2 regions of the Limnobacter sp. genome follow, and region 1 is predicted to be linked to the other one. Evidence: riboswitches for the same ligand, from Rfam matches in the RefSeq annotation. Region 1 holds a riboswitch; the other holds the start of a gene.
The links. Region 1 has a riboswitch for cobalamin ahead of P0D43_RS03705 (TonB-dependent receptor). Riboswitches for the same ligand answer to the same signal wherever they lie in the genome.

Region 1 (9,934 bases):
AGGCCAGCATGGGTTTGAGCAGCAAGCCCACAAGCACAACCTGAACCACCCAGTGCACTGTTGCCGCCCCCATTGAAACCACTGCAGCCAGAATGGATACGCCCGCAACTCCCACCCACCAGGCCAGCGCACCGGCAGTCAATTGCGACAGCACACTGCGGGCTGGTTTGCCAAATTCAGGTGCAAACAATCGCCCCGCCCACGCCAGGTAGTTGCCCATCCACACCACGGGGTGCCAGCGTGCGGGTGGTTCGCCAAAGCAATAGTCCACCAGCAAGGCGACCAGCATGGCAGCGGCCAGAATGTTGATTGGGGTGCAAGCAAACCACATGGCTAGTGGTCCTCGTTAACAGGAAGTGAGCCGGGTTGGTTCGCAAATACAGCACTGGCTTTGCCCCAAGTGTCGTCAAACACCAAACCCGACAAGGCCTCGCATTGGGCCCATTGCTGTTGCGCCAGCATGGGTTCTGCGTAATAGCCCTCGACCGGCCCCAGGCACAGCACGGCAATCGGGCTGGCTCCTTCTGGCAGGCCCAGCAATGCGGCCAGTTCAGCAGGTTCAAACAGCGACACCCAACCCATGCCCAGTCCTTCAACCCGGGCGGCCAGCCACAGGTTTTGGATCGCACATGCGGCCGACGCCAAATCCATTTCAGGCATGGTGCGCCTGCCAAAAACATGGCGCTCGCGGCCATCGGCCAGCGCAACCACCAGCACCTCGGCTGCATCCAGAATGCCCTGCACTTTCAGCTGCATGAATTCGCTTTCGCGTTGCCCAAGGGCACGTGCAGTTTGAATGCGTTCAGCCTCGACCAAGGCGTGCAGGCGCACACGGGTGTCGTGGTTCTGAATGCGCATGAAACGCCAGGGCTGCATGTAACCCACGCTGGGTGCATGGTGTGCCGCAGACAGCAAACGTTGCAACACATCGGTAGGCACCTGCCCGCCACAAAAGTGGCGCATGTCGCGCCGCTCGCGAATGGCGCGGTACACTGCCGCCGATTCACCTGGGGAAAAAGGCGTGGCTGCAACCAAGGCGGGTTTAATCTTCAATGCCGCGTTGGGCAGGAATCCCTGCCTTGAATGCATGTTTGATCATGGTCATTTCGGTCACCGTGTCGGCCAGGTCGATCACCTCTTGCGGGCAGCGCCGCCCGGTGATCACCACATGCACATCCTTTGGCCTGTTGCGCAAGGTTTGCAGCACATCGTCCAAGGGTATCCAGCCGTAAATCAAACCGTAGGTCAATTCATCCAGCACCACCATGAAATGTTCGCCGCCCAGAATGGTGTCGCGGGCTTTGGCCCAGCCATCCAGGGCCAATTGCGCAGAATGTTCAATGTCTTTGCTTTTCCAGCTAAAGCCATCGCCCAGCCCTTCAATGGACAAGCCCAGTTGCTCAAGCGATCTGTGCTCACCAAAACGCGCACTGGGCACCTTCATGAACTGGTAAATTTTTACCAGCTTGCCGTGCACATGGGTGCGGCCAAAAGCACGCATGGCCAAACCAAATGCGGCGGTGCTTTTGCCTTTGCCATCGCCGGTGTTCACGATGATCAAACCACGCCGTTCGCCTTCGGGGCGGTCGTAGCGTTTTTCAGTGGGGGGCGTTTCAATTTGCATGGGTTTTCTCTCGCGGTCAGGTTGGCAACACAAGCCAACGGTTGTTCACCTGGTGAATGGAAAGTCGATGGTCAAATACGGTTTGCAAGGCGTGGTGTGCGGCCGCATCGTGGCTGGGGCCTGCATATTGCAGCTGGCCTGCTTGCATCACCAGCAGGTCCTCGGCCAGCAAAGCCAGGGAAATTTCATGCAACACAGTGACCACGGTGCGGCCCTCTGCCACCAGGCCACGCACCAGTGCAATCCAGTCGGCCTGGTGTGGTGGGTCCAGGTTGGCCAAGGGTTCGTCCATCAACACCATGTCGGCTTGAACAGCCAGTAGCCGGGCCAGCAATACACGCTGGCGTTCACCACCGGAAAGGCTGCCCAGCAGGCGGTTTCGCCATTCCCAAACGCGGGTTTGTTCCATGGCCTGCTGCACGGCAGCGTGGTCGGCCGGGCCGGGCGGGCTTAACCAGGGCAAGTGGGGAAAGCGGCCCAGCATCACGATGTCGTAAGTGCTTAAATCATCGGCAGCCTGATCGGCCCCGCCTTGCGCAAGCCACGCCACTGTTTTGGCGCGTTCGCGGTGCGCGTATTCGTGCAGGGCTTTGCCGTTGACTTTCACGTGGCCTTGTTGCACGGGCACAAGCCCTGCAAGCGCACGCAAAAAAGTTGATTTGCCCGCACCATTGGGGCCCACAACGCAGGTCCATCGACCCGCTTCAATGCGTGCATTCAGTTGCTGCAACACAGGGCGCGCATGGCGGGCTGCCCCCAGCGACACACACAAATCATTCACTTCAAATGCAACAGGTTTATTCATGTTCCCGTCACCCCGCCCTTCTGTGCATCAACCACAGCAAATAGCCACCACCCAGTGTGGCGGTCAGTACGCCCACAGGAATTTCCTGGGGCGCAATCAAGCCACGGGCCAGAATATCGGCGGCCAGCAGCAGCACACCACCCATCAGGCTGGCCAACACCACCAACTGCGCATAAGTTGTTCGCACGGCAGCGCGCACCAAGTGCGGTGCCGCCAAACCCACAAACGCAATCAGGCCGGTGTGGGCCACTGCTGTGCCAGTGGCCAAAGCCACCACGGCAATCAGCGCCATGCGTGCCGGGCGCAGCGGCATGCCCAGGCTTTGGGCCGTGTGCTCGCCCAGCGTGAGCGCATCAAGCGTTCGGGAAAACGCCCAGGCCACACCCAGACACAACACGCCGACAAGCAGCATGATGCCCAGCGACTGCCAACCCACAAAACCGGTAGAACCGAGAATGAATGCTTGCATGGCCTGCAAGGTTTGCGGAACCGCAATGGTGATCAGCGATGTCAGCGCGCCCAACACCATGCCCACCACCACACCAGCCAACAGCAAACGCAATGTGTGCTGCACGCCTTTGGCCAGGGTCAGTGTTAGCAGCACAGCGCCCACCGCGCCCAGAAACGCAGCACCGGTCAAGCCCAGCCGCACCACCCAGGCCTCGGCAAAGGGCGACACACCCAGTGCGGCCAGCGACACCGCCACCGCCAGGGAGGCACCCGACGCACTGCCCAACAAAAACGGATCGGCCAAGGGGTTGCGAAACAAGCCCTGCGCCACGGCACCGGCCAGCCCAAGCAGCGCACCCGCAGCCCAGGCACCCAGTGTGCGGGGTGCGCGAATGTCCAGCACAATTTGACTGGCCACGGGGTCGGCCCACATGTGCCACACCGATTCAAGGCCCGTGCTGCCAACCCCCAAACCAAGGGCACACAACAACAGGCTTAAGGCCAGCAAAAAAACACCCCACCACAGGCTTGCACGTGTATTCATGGTGCACCTGCACTGTGTTTCAGAATGCACTGCGCCAGCAGGCGAGCACCTTCGGCCATGCGGGGGCCGGGGCGCACAATGGCGTCTTCATCGTCGCTGTTGAAGATGCAAATGCGTTGTTCGCGCACAGCCCGCAGGCGCTGCCAACCGGGGCGTTCGGTCATGCCTTGCGCATTGCGTTGCCCAACCATGATCAGGTCAGGGTTGGCACGCACCACAAACTCCGGGTTCAGTTTTGGAAATGGGCCCAGCTCAGCGGGCACCACGTTGCCTGCACCCAGGCGCTTAAGCGTTTGACCAATAAAAGAAGATTCACCGGCAGCATAAGGTGCGCGGTTCACTTCAAAGTACACACGAATGCCGCGCGCATGTTGCGGCAGGGAACTGGCTGCTGCTGACACACCCGCGTCCACGTTGCGCCACACCTGCTCGGCTTTTGTCGGCGCAAGGCCCAAGGCCTGAGCAACCTTTGCAATGACCACCTGCACCTGTTCGTGGGTTTTGGGTTCCAGCATCAGTACTTTCAGGCCCAGTGCCTGCAAACGTTCTGCTGCACGTGACGATTCTGCCATTAACACCAAGTCTGGTTTCAAGGCCACAATGGCTTCAATATTGGGATCAATGCCACCGCCCACGCGTGGCAGCTGTTGCACAGAAGCAGGCCAGTTGGAATAACGGTCCACACCCACCAAACGGCTGCACTCGCCAAGCGCACACACACTTTCTGTGAGCGAGGGCAACAGGCTGACGATGCGTTGTGGGGCAGCATGCGCAGCCCATGTACAACACGCCAACAACATGGCCAACACATTGCGCAGGCAAAGCAGCTTCATTGTGAAGTTCCTTTGACAGGCACTGCCTGCCCGGCCACCATCAAAGTGACCCGTTCGCAGGCGTCGGCCATGGCCTGGTTCAAGCGCCCCAGTTCGTCAACATAGTGGCGCACTTCTTTGCCCATGGGCACAACACCCAAACCAATTTCATTGCTAACCAGCACCACAGGCCCAGGCAGGCTGTGCAGCGTGTGAACTAGTTGCTCCACCGTGTGCTGAAAACCTTGTGCTGGTGCGGGCACACCGGGTGGTGGCATGAGCCAATTCACCAGCCACAGGGTCAGGCAATCCACGACCAAAAGCGTATTGCTGGTGCTGTGCAATTTCAAGGCGGCAGGCAGGTACAGGCTTTCTTCAACAGCAACCAGTCGGGGCACGCGCTGCGCCCGGTCTAACTGGTGCTGCACAATGCGTTGCTGCATTTCATCGTCGCCAACATGGGCCGTGGCCACCAGCACAGCGTGCCGCTGCGGGCTGGCTGCAAGCCATTGAATGGCCAGGTTTTCAGCGCGGCGCGATTTGCCACTGCGCTGACCACCCAGTATCAACTCAGAACGAGCAAGCATGTGCATCAATCAGGTTTCACCCCTTAAAAAGACCAGTTGGCCGACACAAACAGGTTTCTGCCCGGTGTGGTAAAGCCATTGGCCAGTGAATAGGTTTTGTCGGTGATGTTATTCAAGCGGGCCGACACGGACAATTCCTGATTCACCTTGCGGCTTGCCCCGGCGTTCAGCAAACCATAACCGCCCAGTTCAATATTGGGGTCGCTGAAAGGAATCGCCCTGTCTTCACGGTCGCTGGCCAGTTTCAACTCACCATAGTACTGCCAGGGGCCAGTTTCACGACTCAAGTTTAAATTGAATACATGGCGGGCAATGCGCACAATGCGTTTGTTGTCGGGTTCGGTTTTGGGGTCGGTGTAATCGTAGGAAGCTTTCACCAATATTGTTTCAAACTGGCGATCTACTGCGAAGGTGGCACCACGCAAAGTTGCGCGCGCTGACTGCACTGCCGTAGACGGTGTAATGAAACCCTGCACCCTGTTTTCGTACACCACCGCACTGGCAGCCATGGCCGGGGTTGCATACTTCACACCCAGTTCTTTGGAGCGGCTGCGCTGGGGTTGCAATTCCGGGTTGCCAAAACCTGGAAAGTACAACTGGTTAAACGTGGGGGCCTGAAAACTGCTGCCCGCACTGCCCACCAAACGCCATTGCGAATTCAGTTTGTAACACGCAGAAACCGCATAGTTGTTGAAACGCCCGAACTGCGAATTGTCGTCGCTTCGCAGCACGCCCAGCGCGTCCCACTGCGCGCGATTCAATGCATACGCGGCCATGAAACCATCGATGGTGCGTGCCTTTACGTCGTAGTCGGTGGTGCTGTCCACCTCCTCGGTGCGCTGCTCGGCCAGCAAGGTCAGCACATCGCTACCAAATGAAATATCGTTTTGCCAGCTGTATTGGTCGCGCTTGGTGTCGAACCGGGCACGGCCTGCATCTGCGCCATCGGACAAACGGCGGTATTCACTCACCGATTTGTCATCGGACTGCGCCAGCAATACGGTCGCCTTCCAGCGCGGCGTGAATTTGGCAACCCATTGCAAGCTGGACTGGTTCAGTTCCGGTTTTGCAATCGCTTCGCTGGTTTGTGAATTCAGAGCCAGCGGATTGGGAAACGGGTTGCCGTCGAAACCGTACTCGCCTCGCTGTACAAGGTTTGAAATTTTAGTTGGTGATTGGTGTGCACATCGGCCACCAAACTGAAATTCAGACTGCTGGTTTCAAACGCGTCTTCATCCGGATTCAACCCCGATGCAGCGGGTGTTTTGGCATCAATGCCAGTGCCCCGTTCATGGGAAAAACCAAGGCTGTAGCCAAACATGCCGGTTTTGCCACTGAAGTGCGCCGCACCCAACCGTTGACCATCGGTGCCCACACCCACACTAACCGACCGCCGGGGCGTGCCCGCTTGCCGCGTGATGATTTGAATAACCCCGCCCACCGCATCGGGGCCATACAACGCCGAGGCCGCACCGCGCAAAATCTCGATGCGCTCAATCGATTCAAGCGGAATGGTTTCCAGTGAAAAACCGCCGCTGGTTGCAGACCCCACCCGCACACCATCCACCAGCAAAATGGTTTGAGTGGCCGACGCACCGCGCAAAAACACATTGGTGTTGGAACGGTAACTGCCGTTGGCCGACATTTGCACGCCGGGCTGTTGGGCCAGCACTTCGCGCAGCGAGGTTTGCCCGGCACGATCAAGCGTTTCCCGGTCAATGACCGTGACATCGGCCAACACCTCGGTGATGGGCTGTTCGGTGCGGGTGGCGGTGACCACCACGGAATCAAAAGTTGGTTTTTTTTGTGCGAATACAGGACCGGCTGCAGCAATGGCCACCGGCATGGCAAGCCAAAGCTTGCCCAAGCGAATTGAGTTCATGGTTAAATGGATTGACGAGTACCCTCACCGCCTTCCCCGACAGTGCATGGGACATAGTGCGCCAATGGCGCACCCCGTTGTTGGCCGGTATCCGGGCTGGCAGACTTACCCTCACCACCTTCTCAGGCGTTTGAAAACACCCAATGGTTTTTGATGAAAGCCAAGCTTGACGCTTGTCTGCGTACCGTTGCGGGGGCAGCGCTAAAGAGCTTCCCGTTTAACTTCAGAACAGGGACTGTTCCAAGAGCACCAACAAGGCAGATTGTACAGCAGCAAGGGGCAAAGAAAACATCGCTATACGCCCGACTACGTCCAACCTTGAATCCACTGCCCTTCATCTTGCAAATCACGCCAGTGAATAATTTGCGTTCGGCCGGAGTGCACCGCCTCCAATTCAAATTGCTCAACAGGCAATTCATCGCTTTCAGGCTTCACCACTGAGCGAACCAGAAAGTGTTTTTCTTTGTTCACTGGTTTCACGGCAGTCCACTTGCTCAGCAGCAACTTCTTGGGGTTCAAACGGCGCATGGCTTAATTGACTTGTGGTGAAAGTTCAAGCTTGTTCAAATCGAAGCCCTTGGCTTTCAGGCGTTGCAGCAGCGCCTCGTATTTGGCTGGGTTTACTTGCTGCGTACGCGACAACACCCACAAAAATTCTCGCTTGGGTTCGCTGACTGCAACCAGTTGGTATTCGGGGTCAAGATCAATCACCCAGTAATCACCCCACACCATGGGCAGCCAACTTAACCAGGCTGGCGCAAAGCGTACCTCTAGCTTCGGTGATTTCAAGCCACCGGTCTGCCTGACCTGGCCTTCGACCTCTTCCATGTCGCGGCTGGCCAACTGGCAGCGGTTCAGCACTTTCACTTTGCCGTCTTTTTGAAGTGAATATGCCGCGCTGGTATTGGCCACACACTGCTTCTGAAAACGATTGGGGTACTTGGCAACTTCAAACCAGGTGCCCATGTAACGGGGCACGTCGAGCGACTGAATGGTTTGAAGAGGTTGCGGGGATTCTGCTGCGAGTGCTGAATTGACAGCCACGCAAGACAGGGCAAACGAAGTAGCTAAAGTCAGCAGAGGTTTCATGAATTGAAGTGTGCCACATTACTTAGGATATTTGCGAAGTTTCGCCACTCAAGACAAAGCCAAAATGGATTGGCTATACTGACTTTCCTGCACAGGTGTGCGGCCGAAGTATCGTTTGAATTCTCGACTGAATTGTGACGGACTCTCGTAGCCCACCATGGCCGACACTTGGGCGACACTGAGCGTGCTGCACGGAATTGCGGCTGTCCTGCCGATCATGAATGAACAGAAGAGTGGGCAGATCATCAATATTTCTTCGATTGGTGGACTTTATGTTGTTCCAACAGCTGCTGTGTATTGCGCCACAAAGTATGCGGTCAGGGCGATTTCAGACGGCTTGCGACAAGAAAATGATCGCCTTCGCGTGACTTGCGTTTATCCGGGTGTGGTTGAATCTGAACTGGCCAATAGCATCAGTGACCAGGCTGCAGCTGCAGCCATGAAAAACTTTCGGGAAATCGCCTTAAAACCAGAAGCAATCGCTGCAGCGATCGCTCACGTTATTAATCAGCCCAATGATGTGGACACCAGTGAGATTATCGTCCGCCCCACGGCATCACCTGCCTGAAGACGCCAATTAAGACGTTAAACCCAGCGCTTCATCAGTCAGATTAATTAGCCATGATCTGGAATATCTGGCTCAACCAGCTTGGCGAGTTGTTCAAGCGATTCCTGCCAGCCCAAGTAACACATCTCGACCGGAATAACAGCGGGGATTCCTTCTTGAACAATGCGTAGTTCCGTGCCGCAAACCACTGATTTAAGCTCAACGGTCACCACCATTTCGCCGGGCAGGTTTGGATCGTCAAACTGGTCGGTGTGGCGAATGCGCTCATTGGGTACCAATTCCAGGTATTTCACTGTAAACGTGTGGCTACCGCCAGAGCTAAAGTTGTTGAACGACATGCGGTAGCCACCACCCTCGCGCACATCGATTTCATGAATGGTGCCAATGAAGCCATAAGGCGGGCTCCAGTACTCCAACGCACTTTTGTCGGTAAATGCCTTGTAAACCCGCTCTGCTGGGGCGCGCAGTACCCTGTGCAACTTCACTGTTCCTGTGCTGTTCGACATCGTAGTCTCCTTGAAAGTTGTGCCTACCTAAGTAGTCGAATGGGGTATGGTGAAATCGACAGTTGTACGGAAAATTTATTTATCGGGTATCAATTGCCCAATATGTGCTTGGCCTTCAGGGGAAGCCAGTACCAGAAACAAGGCTACGTTCAAAAACACTGTTACCCAGAAAATAAATCGAAACGGGGCCTTGTTTGATTTGTGCCTAAGCATGTGTTGAGCAATCAACGCCCCAGGCCAACCACCCAGCAAAGACAACCAGTGCAGGGTGCTCTCAGAAGTTCGCCAGCGCCCTTTCCTGGCTGCTGATTTGTCCATGGCATAGGTGACATAAGTCAAAGTGCTGGCAAGCACATAGATCAGAGCCAACAACAGTGGTGGCCTCCAGAGCAAGCTAACCACACCAAACAAAAACACAAAAGCGGGAATCGCTAAAAATGATCCGGTCTGCCACTGCGCGGGGGCATCTGTGCGTTCACGTTTGTTTCCAGAAACGGGGCGCGAGAAATGAACATTCTTGGCTCTTGGTTTTCCCTCAGGGCTTAGTTCAAGGTCGAAATAAACACGTTGGTTTACATGGGGACGAATGTGCCGGGAATTGAATGCAGTGGCATGAACAAACACCTCGACTTGACCTTCATTAGACTGAATAAAGCCAAACCCACGGTCATCATTCCAGGTTTTTATGGTGCCTTCGATATACATAAAATTTAACGAGTTGGTGATTGGTCAAAATGCCCCGCAACCCATTCTTGCGCAAGCGTCCAAAGAGCGGGGGCTCCACGTTGAATCGCAGGACCATACCGCTCCAATACCTGTTGATACTGAACCTTGCCCTCAACCCATGTACCACCACCGGTGAACACATTAATCAACAGCGGTTGAAACCTATCCAGGGCTTTTGCAAATTGCGCATCATCGCTTTGACCTTCTTCAAACTCATGCCACAGGGCGCTGAGTTCATCGCCTTGTGCATCCGGCAACAAGCCAAACAGGCGTTTGGCCGCCAGCTGTTCCCGTTCAAACTGGTTGCCGTCTTGTTTACCATGCAAGGGGGTGTCGCCCGC
Region 2 (9,934 bases), 610 kb from region 1:
GGCGGCGGATTCGGGTCGGGTGGCCTGGGTGGCGGCGGTGGTGGCGGAGGTATTTGAATGGGATTGTACGGACGCCCATTGCTGTCTTCGCGATTGAATACAAATGACCGTTTCACACAGCCCGATTGCACGCCCTGGCTGCCCACGCAGTTCACACTGGCCACTATTTCAAAAGTGGCCCGGTAGTTTTCATCTGAAATGGCATGGTCGCAGTTATAGGGCACGATCATGCCGCGAATTACAATGTCTTGTCGGTTGTTGTCTGGCGTGTTCGGACTGGCCACTTGTATTTGTGGGTCCAGTGTTTCTGGCAGCGCAACAGTCAAAGAGCACTCCCCGATAATGGCGGTGTTGCCTTTGTAATCATCGATTAGTTTCTGAATGGCAGCATCATTTCCAAAATTGTGGGTGTAATGGCGCAGACCCGCGTAGGCCAGTTGGCGTGCTTCCTCAATGTGTTGCTTGGAATTTGACAAATACAGATCCAGGCTGGTGGTTGTTACGTTTTGCACGCTGATCAACCCAAACACAATCACCAGCACCACACATACAAATACACCAAGGGCACCCGACTGGAATTTTTTTCGCATGCGCAGCCACTTGTTCATGATCCCATCCTTACCCGTGTGGTGTTGAGAAGGTGGATAATCCTGGCTTCTTCGTACTGCCCCTCGGTTACGTTATCGCCAATCCGTGCTTTGAACATGGCGATCCAGAACATATTGGACTCGGGATTGTTCTCGATGACCGAGTTGCAATTCTGCTCATAATTCTGGGTAACCTGCCCGGGCGTGTTGGCCTGAAACCTGCAGAACCGGATGTTGGTAAACTCAAAGTCACGCACATTGTTCAAATCAAGCCAGGCTGGGTTGTTGCCGCAAAATGCCCCATGGTCAAATTGCGCCATGTTTGCACCTGCCAATTCGCGTTGGGCGAGTACTCCATTGAACAATCGAAAGCCAGTCAGGTTGATGACATCATTGCCGCTGCGACTAACGCGTGTTGGAATGCTCAGGCAGAAGTTTCGGTTTGTGGACTGGTAGCCATTGCATTGCATGGATTGGTTTTGCAGGCTGCACAACTGTATGCCCTTGGCTTCAACATCGGGGTTTTGGTAGCTGCCGCCCCTGTTCAGGTGAACTGTAATAATTTCACCAATTCGATTGACCTGATCGACCAGATTCTCGGTATTCAGGTCATTTTGTGCGCGTATGCTGACCCCCATCAACTTGAGTGCACCGGTAATGCTAATGGTCAGCAAGGCCATGCCAATCAGCAGGCTGACCGAGGACGCGCCGTAATAAGGCCTGGTTTTGTTATTCATAGCTCACCACCCCGTTGCCAATACCCAGGTAAGTGATTTCTGCGCGCTTGTCTCTGTAATTGAGGGTTAGTTGTGTTTGGTTTTGTGTATCCAGCAGGCCCGACACTGCCTTGAAATGAAGGTTGGTGGCGTTGGTCAGCGTGACATCCCGAAGCGTTGCGGAGAAACCCCGACTATTCTGATTGTTGGTTTGGGAGTACCAGGCGCTACAGCCTTTCATGAAACGGTCATGTTGAACGGCCACATTCACGTTCACTGCACTGTTGCCGGGCTGCAGGTTCATCTCGACAGGGCATTCTGTAATCGCTGCCAGGTTGCGCGCTTGATCGACATAGGTGTCCAGGCGCGAAACTTTGACCTTCAAGGTCTGTTTGTTCAGCACCGAGTTCATGCTGGGAATGACTGCAATGGCCAGTACACCGACCACTGCCATGCCAATCAATATCTCGATTAAGGTGAAACCTGCAATGCGCTTAGCCATGAGGAACGCACCTGTCAGAGGTGTTTTGATTGGCGGCAGACCGGGCGCCAAAGCGTTGAATGCCCATGTCGCTTTCAACAATCAGTGTTCTGCAGGATTCGGGTAGCCTAAGCGGCGCGTTGACGCTCGGTTTGACTTCAGCCCGGTAACCACGAAAGTCGGAATTTGAGACAACCACGTTGTAGTTGCCCGACGAGGGCAGAACCAAGCGATTTGCATTTGGCGTGCCACTGCTTGAGACATTTTGTGCGTAGCGGCCATAGCGTTGCCTGTGCAGTTGCTGGCTTAGCGCCAGCTCCACGCCGAATTCCCGCATGGAGCGGAAGTTCGATTTTTCCCACGATGCTTCATAGCCTGCGTAGCTCAGGGTGGCGAGCACACCAACAATTGCGATTGCAAATGTCAGTTCAATCAAGGTAAATCCGAGGCCCGCACGCATGGTCAAACACCAAAAATGACTCTATGTGCTTGAGTATGCGTGGGTATTTTGAGCTGATCATCCCCGAGGCAGGGTACTTACAAACGGTGACAATTTGCCTCGGGGAAGATTATTAAATGCGCTTGGCCAGTTCAGCGGCCTTGCCGATGTAGCTGGCTGGGGTCATTGCCAGAAGGCGATCTTTTTCAGATTGGGGCAAATCCAGTTGGGCGATGAACTGTTGCAGGCCCGCTTGAGTAATGCCTCTGCCGCGGGTTAGCTCCTTGAGTTGCTCGTATGGGTTGGGCAGGCCGTAGCGGCGCATCACCGTTTGTACTGGCTCAGCCAGTAATTCCCAAGCGTTGTCGATGTCGGCTGCAATTGCAGCTTCGTTCACTTCCAGTTTGCCTAAGCCACGCAGGCAGCTTTCGTAGGCCAGGATCGCGTAACCAATGCCCACGCCCAAATTGCGCAGCACTGTGGAGTCAGTCAAATCGCGCTGCCAGCGAGACACGGGCAATTTCTCAGACAAGTGCTTTAGCACCGCGTTGGCCATGCCCAAATTGCCCTCGGCATTTTCGAAATCAATTGGATTGACCTTGTGTGGCATGGTGGACGAACCCACTTCACCGGCTTTCAGCTTCTGTTTGAAGTAGCCCAAAGAAATATAACCCCAAATATCGCGGCTTAGGTCGATCAAAATGGTGTTGGTGCGTGCAATGGCGTCCATCAGGGCGGCAATGCCGTCGTGTGGTTCGATTTGAATGGTGTAGGGGTTGAAGGTAAGTCCCAGGCTTTCAATCAAATCGCGGCTCAGCTTTTCCCAGTCGAATTCTGGGTAGGCTGACAAATGGGCATTGAAGTTGCCCACCGCACCGTTCATTTTGGCGGGTAATTCCACAGCCTTGATGGCAACAATGGCGCGCTCCAGGCGGTGCACTACGTTGGCAAATTCTTTGCCCATGGTGCTGGGGCTGGCAGGCTGGCCATGGGGGCGGCACATCATGGGCAAGTCGGCAAACTGGTGGGCGTAATTGCGCAGGGTGGTGACCATGCGATCCAGTGTCGGCAAAATCACCTGTTCACGCGTTGCTTTCAACATGAGGGCATGGCTCATGTTGTTGATGTCCTCAGAAGTACAGGCAAAGTGAACGAATTCAGCCGATTTTTTCAGTTCTTCATCGGCCTGAAACTTTTCTTTAATAAAATATTCAACAGCCTTCACATCGTGGTTGGTGGTGGCTTCGAATTCTTTGATGCGTTGTGCATCGGCCTCTGAAAATTCAGTTTTGATGGCGTCGAGTTTGGCCAGTGCTTGTGCTGAGAAGGCGGGCAATTCAGAAAAGCCTGCGTTGGCCAACGCCTTGAGCCATTCAATTTCAACGATAACGCGGTGATGCATGAACCCGGCTTCAGAGAGCAGGGGGCGCAAATTGGCCACTTTGGACTGATAACGGCCGTCAAGCGGGCTGATTGCGGTTAATGTGCTTAAAGAGTCTGAAGAGATCATGCGAATGGTAAAAATTGAGGTTTTTCAAGGCCTTGTATTGTAACCTGTCTCGCTGGAAACTATTCGGGAGGAGTGGTGTCCTCGGCGGTATTTTGGAATTCTGCTTGTTCAATTTGTAAAACTGTTAGACACTTTCAGGTCGTAAAAAACAAGACGCAATCTCATCCAGGATTGTATTTAGGAGAACTGTGATGAAACTAGTGGGATCCCTGACTAGCCCCTTCGTGCGCAAAATTCGCGTTCAGCTTCAAGAAAAAGAAATTCCGTACGAATTTGTACTTGAAAATGTGTGGGACGAAAACACCCGCATCAGCGATCACAATCCTCTGGGCAAGGTGCCTTGCCTGATTTTGGATGGTGGTCAAACCGTATTTGATTCACTGGTTATCTCGGGCATGCTGGAATACATGATGCCAACGGTGCCCCTGTTGCCAACCAACCCCAATAACCGTGCCTTGGTTCGCACAATGGAATCGTTGGGGCAGGGTTTGAGTCAGGCGGCCGTGGATATCATTCTGGAAAAGAAATTCCACGAGGGCGACAACGTCAGCCAACCCTGGATTGACCGTCAAACCCAGAAAATTCACAATGGCCTGGCATGGGTTTCCCATCGCATTAAAACCACCCCAGGTTTTTACCTGACTGAGCAATTCAGCCTGGCCGATATCACTGTAGGTTGTGCCTTGTTTTATCTTGATTTCCGCATGCCCGATTTGAAGTGGCGTGAACTGTATCCGGAACTGAATGAATATTCCGAGCGCCTGGCTTGTCGCCCCAGTTTTGAAGACACCAAGCCTGAGTAACTCAGCTGAATGCACCAAAGAAAAAAGCCCCGAATTGGTCGGGGCTTTTTTTATGCCGTGTTTCAGGCAATAACGCCGCCGCCCAAGCAAACCTCGCCTTGATAGAGCACGGCGCTTTGCCCCGGGGTGACCGCAAACTGGCTTTCTTCAAAGTTCAATTCGAACCCTTGTTCCGTCTGTTTGAAATCACAGGATGAATCTTCTTGGCGGTAACGGGCTTTGCAAGCCATGTGCGCATCGCTTGGGGTATGGCCTGAAATGTAATGTACCTGTTCGGCAGTCAGTACTTTCTGGTGCAGCCAGGGGTGGTCGTGCCCTTGCACCACATACAGCGTGTTGTTTTTCAAATCTTTGCGGGCAACAAACCAGGGTTCGCCATTGCCTTCTTTTTGGCCGCCAATGCCAATGCCTTTGCGCTGACCCAGCGTGTAAAAGCTCAGGCCCACGTGTTCACCAATTTGTTGACCTTCGTCATTCAGAATGGGGCCGGGCGCGGTGGGCAGGTAGCGATTCAGGAATTCCCGAAACGGGCGTTCGCCAATGAAGCAAATGCCAGTGCTGTCTTTTTTGGTGGCGTTGGAAAGCCCCAGTTCAAGTGCAATTTTGCGAACTTCGGTTTTTTGTATTTCGCCCAGTGGGAACAGGGTTTTGCTGAGTTGCGCCTGGTTCAGCCGGTGCAGAAAATACGATTGATCTTTGCTGTGGTCGATTGCTTTTAGCAGCTGGAATTCACCATTCACTTCCCGCACGCGGGCATAGTGGCCTGTGGCAATGTAGTCAGCTCCCAGGCAGTAGGCATGGTCCAGAAAGGCTTTGAACTTGATTTCGCTGTTGCAAAGAATGTCCGGGTTGGGGGTGCGGCCTGCTGAGTACTCACTCAGGAACACAGAGAACACCCGGTCTTTGTATTCACTGGCGAAGTTCACCGCCTCAATGTCTACACCCACCAGGTCGGCCACGCTGGCCGCGTCCAGCCAGTCTTGTCGGCTCGAGCAATACTCCGAGTCGTCATCGTCTTCCCAGTTTTTCATGAAAAGACCAATGACGTTGTAACCCTGTTGTTTGAGCAGCCATGCCGACACCGAGGAATCTACCCCGCCCGACATGCCAATAACCACTGTTTTAGCCATGATATTTAAGATACGCCGGGAGGCATTGGCCCAGCAAGCACGCTGGGGTGCGTGTACACGTGCTCAAGCGGCATGATGGGCTGTTTGCCAGCCTTCCAGTTCAGGAAGTCTTCAACGCAACGCATCACCAAGGGGCTACGGTGCTGGTCTTGGCTGGCGCGCAACTCCTCAACGGTCATCCACAGTGTGCGGATAATGCCTTCGTCCAATGCGCGATCACTGTGGTGTTTCACCACCTCGGCTGCAAAGGCAAAGCGCAGATAAGTAACATCTTCCTGCGTGCGTGAGCTTGTGTAGCGACTCATGTAGATGCCCAGCAAACCCACCGGGCTCACCTCCCAGGCTGATTCTTCCAGTGCTTCGCGGGCAGCACCAAACTGTGGCGTTTCACCTGGATCCAGGTGGCCTGCGGGTTGGTTCAGTTTGATGCCATCGGTGGTGTGTTCTTCCACGATCAGGAATTTGCCCTGATGCTCGACAATGGCGGCTACTGTGACGCTGGGTTTCCAGACTTCTGACATGGCTTTTCAATCGCACTACCTAAACGGCATGCGCCCGGTGTTTGGGTGTTAAAAAAACACGTTAGAATAGCAGGGTTAAGGTGCTTGTGCTCATTTTTTGAGCGAAGTTAAACGGGAAGCAGGTTCAAGCCTGCGCTGCCCCCGCAACGGTACGTAAGTGCGGGTGTGTCATTTTGCCACTGGTAGTAAAGCTGCTCTAAACGCAGCAACTGGGAAGGCGACACATCAAAACTTACAAGCCCGGATACCGGCCTTGACCGTTCAGCCTGTCCCATTCAGGCGAGCGACTGGTGCTGCGGGGAGGCAGCACGCAGGCGGCCAATTGTTTTTTACCGAACTTTTCTCCGTGACTTCCAGGGCTGTTGTGTCCTTGGCTTGCTTGCGCGCGTGGTTCTTTCGCCTGTGTTGTCTTCTCCAGTTAATTGATTGCCGCACGGTGGGTGCAGTTTACTGGAGTTCAAGGTGTTCATTCATTTCAAAAAATTACCAATCGTTTGTTTGTTGGCGGCTTTGCCCGCACAGGCTCAAGAGGAACTCGCGTTTTATGCGCTTCCCCCAGTGTTTGTGTCCTCTACTCAAACTGCAGTCCTTGAGAAGGACCAGCCATTTTCGACCACGGTCATTACGGCTGAGCAAATTCGTCAGTCTGGCTATACCACCGTGCGCGATGTGTTGTCTAAACTGGCTTTGGTCAATGTTCGTACCCCGCTAGACGGAAGCCGAAGTGCATCCGTTGACTTGCGTGGTTTTGGTGAAACCGCGTCTGCCAATGTGGTGTTTGTGGTGGACGGCGTGAAGTTGAATGACAACGAAGGCGTCACTCCCCGCTATGGCAGTATTCCGGTCAGCAGCATTGAAACAATCGAGGTTATTCGCGGCGGCAGTTCGGTTGCTTACGGTAGCGGAGCCAGTGGTGGTGTTATTCGGATCACGACCAAAAAAGGCCGTGGTCGCGACGGTGTGGGTGGTGATGTATTTGCGTCTTATGGCTCTTACGACACCAAGGAATTGGGCGCCACCCTGTTTGGCGGCGCTAACGGTTTTTCGTTGGTGTTCAATGGTTCCAAGGAATTCACCAATGGATACCGAGACAACAGCGAAGCCAGCCGCGATTTGGGTAGTTTGGCGCTGGATTGGCAAGGCGATGTGTTCAGCGCGGGTGCGTCATTTTCCGCCGAGGGTTCAAAATCCAGATTTCCTGGTTCACTGAATCGTGCGCAGTTTGAGCAAAACCCAAAGCAAACAAATAGTCCAAACGATTTTGGATCGTTCGAACGAAATACCTTCCGTTTCTATGGCTCGGCTGATTATGGCAATTGGGGAACGGGTGTCCGTGTAAGTCGTCGTACTCATGAAGCATTGGGATCTTTCGACTTTGGGGGTGGTTTTGTGTTTAACGCCCGGTCAGAGTATGAACAAGACCAGATTAGTCCTTACCTCACCTTTACATTGCCGCATGGCGCAGGTGCGCATGTTATTCGTGTCGGTTACGACATTGAAAAAGCCGCTTTGCGTGGGTTTGACGCAGGCACGCTTGAATCCAATGCGATTTTCATTGAAGACGACTGGACCGTGAACGATGTGTTGCGTGTGAATGCAGGCAGCCGTTACGAACGGTCCGAACAACAGAAAGCCAGCGGCGAAACACGGGATTACTCGCTGGTCGCACATCAGTTGGGCGCATCCTGGAAGGCAGCCGAGAACCTCACTGTCTTTTCGAAAGTCGCCCGCAGCTTCCGCATTCCGAATGCCAATGAAAATGGCTTTGCAGGCGTGGGGACAACCCGTGTGCCGTTTTTGAACCCTCAAATTGCAGATGAAGTGGAGGTGGGTTTGAAAACTGCAATGTGGACAGGTGAGTTCAGCAGCACGCTGTTCGTGATGGACGTTGAGAATGAGTTGTTTTTTGATCCTACGATCGTAGACCCTGCATTGTTCATCAATGGTTTGAACAGCAACCTGGACGAGTTGCGCAGAAAAGGCCTTGAATTGAAATGGAATGGAAGCTTGCGCAAAGACTTGAGAATGGTCGCGGCTTATCAGTATCTGGATGCTGAGTTTCGGTCAGGTTCGCTCAGCGGCAGTCGCGTACCACTGGTTGCAGCCCACAACTTGAAGGTTGCCACTGAATATGACTGGACATCACGCGTATCAACGGAAGCGATTGTGAACATGCAATCCGATCAACGGTCTGCTGCAAATACGGATCTACAGATCCCCGGTTTTGGTGTGCTCGACCTGAATTGGCGCTACAGGCAAGACAGTTACAGCGTGGTGTTTCAGGTTCAGAATGTATTCGACAAGCAATACTACAGAACGCAGTTCGGTCCGAACGGGATTTACCCGGAAATTGGTCGGGCGTTTTTCATTAATCTGAATGCTGATTTTTAAAGCAGAAGCAGCCCTTTGCTTATCAATTTTCTGATTTGATGTTTAGATCTCGGACTCAACACAATTTGAGGCGGTTTTATTATAATCTGACAAGAATTATTGTCAGATACTGGGTTGTGGTATTCCCTTAGATTGGGCGATACTACCGTGCTATAGTCCGCACCAGCAGTGTATTTGCAGTTCTTAAACATCAAATAAAAGCGCTTTCCCACAAGGAGAAGTTCCATGAAAATCGGAATCCCGGCCGAGACAAGGTCCGGAGAAACGCGTGTAGCCGCCACACCTGAAACGGTGAAGAAGCTCATTTCTCAAAAACACGAAGTGTTTGTTCAAGCAGGTGCAGGTATTGCCAGCTCGATCACCGATCAGGCCTACATTGATGTGGGCGCAACAATCGTTGATCGTGCAATGGATGTAATCGGCGGCTGTGACATGATCCTCAAGGTGCGGGCTCCCGCTGAAAACGAACTGTCTGCCTATCGTGCGGGTCAGGTTGTTGTCGGCATGTTGAACCCTTTTGACAATGCAGCACTTGAAGGCATGAACAAGGCTGGCCTGACGGCATTTGCACTGGAAGCTGCGCCACGCACTACACGTGCTCAAAGCATGGACGTGCTTTCTTCACAGGCCAACATTGCCGGTTACAAGGCCGTGATGATTGCGGCCAACGTATACCAGCGCTTCATGCCCATGCTGATGACCGCTGCGGGTACTGTAAAAGCTGCACGCGTGTTGATTCTGGGTGTGGGTGTTGCAGGCTTGCAGGCCATTGCAACGGCCAAGCGTTTGGGCGCTGTTATTGAAGCATCCGATGTGCGCCCTGCCACCAAAGAACAAGTTGAATCGCTGGGTGCGAAGTTTGTGGACGTGCCGTTCGAATCCGACGAAGAGCGCGAAATTGCTCAAGGTGTAGGTGGTTATGCCCGCCCAATGCCTGAAAGCTGGATGAAGCGCCAAGCCGCCGCAGTGCACGAGAAAGCAATCAAAAGCGACATCGTGATCACCACAGCATTGATCCCAGGCCGCAAGGCACCGACCCTGTTGCACGAAGAAACCGTGCGCGCCATGAAACCCGGTTCGGTGGTGATCGACTTAGCCGTGGAGCAGGGCGGCAATTGCCCCTTGTCCAAACTGAACGAGATTGTCGACGTCAACGGTGTAAAAATTGTGGGTTATGCAAACCTGCCGGCCATGGTGGCTGCAGATTCATCCGCATTGTATGCCCGCAACGTGATTGATTTTTTGAAGCTGGTTTTCGACACGGAAGGCGCCTTCAAAATCGACATGGAAGACGACATTGTTGCTGCGTGCCTGATGTGCACCGGTGGCGAACTCAAACGCAAAAACGCTTAAGGA

Region 2: it holds a riboswitch for cobalamin, as region 1 does, so the genes downstream of both, P0D43_RS00835 (TonB-dependent receptor) here and P0D43_RS03705 (TonB-dependent receptor) in region 1, are expected to answer to the same signal.

What each region holds. Positions count from the first base shown of each region.
Region 1 covers NZ_CP121330.1:774,294-784,227, reverse strand. The annotation lists gene cbiB (adenosylcobinamide-phosphate synthase CbiB) at 1-331, opposite strand, end outside; gene bluB (5,6-dimethylbenzimidazole synthase) at 334-1,089, opposite strand; gene cobO (cob(I)yrinic acid a,c-diamide adenosyltransferase) at 1,043-1,624, opposite strand; gene P0D43_RS03730 (ABC transporter ATP-binding protein) at 1,641-2,429, opposite strand; gene P0D43_RS03725 (FecCD family ABC transporter permease) at 2,437-3,423, opposite strand; gene P0D43_RS03720 (ABC transporter substrate-binding protein) at 3,420-4,223, opposite strand; gene P0D43_RS03715 (bifunctional adenosylcobinamide kinase/adenosylcobinamide-phosphate guanylyltransferase) at 4,253-4,828, opposite strand; gene P0D43_RS03710 (TonB-dependent receptor domain-containing protein) at 4,846-5,880, opposite strand; gene P0D43_RS03705 (TonB-dependent receptor) at 5,916-6,704, opposite strand; cobalamin riboswitch at 6,769-6,973, opposite strand; gene P0D43_RS03700 (TIGR02450 family Trp-rich protein) at 7,011-7,232, opposite strand; gene P0D43_RS03695 (lipocalin family protein) at 7,236-7,793, opposite strand; gene P0D43_RS03690 (AraC family transcriptional regulator) at 7,842-7,952, opposite strand; partial or broken gene P0D43_RS03685 (SDR family oxidoreductase) at 7,978-8,361, shown strand; gene P0D43_RS03680 (SRPBCC family protein) at 8,409-8,867, opposite strand; gene P0D43_RS03675 (cold shock and DUF1294 domain-containing protein) at 8,943-9,572, opposite strand; gene P0D43_RS03670 (HD family hydrolase) at 9,578-9,934, opposite strand, start outside.
Region 2 covers NZ_CP121330.1:169,189-179,122, reverse strand. The annotation lists gene P0D43_RS00875 (hypothetical protein) at 1-608, opposite strand, end outside; gene P0D43_RS00870 (hypothetical protein) at 605-1,324, opposite strand; gene P0D43_RS00865 (Tfp pilus assembly protein FimT/FimU) at 1,317-1,805, opposite strand; gene P0D43_RS00860 (type IV pilin protein) at 1,798-2,244, opposite strand; gene purB (adenylosuccinate lyase) at 2,357-3,733, opposite strand; gene P0D43_RS00850 (glutathione S-transferase C-terminal domain-containing protein) at 3,925-4,536, shown strand; gene mnmA (tRNA 2-thiouridine(34) synthase MnmA) at 4,599-5,666, opposite strand; gene P0D43_RS00840 (NUDIX hydrolase) at 5,672-6,187, opposite strand; cobalamin riboswitch at 6,249-6,458, shown strand; gene P0D43_RS00835 (TonB-dependent receptor) at 6,650-8,578, shown strand; gene P0D43_RS00830 (Re/Si-specific NAD(P)(+) transhydrogenase subunit alpha) at 8,804-9,931, shown strand.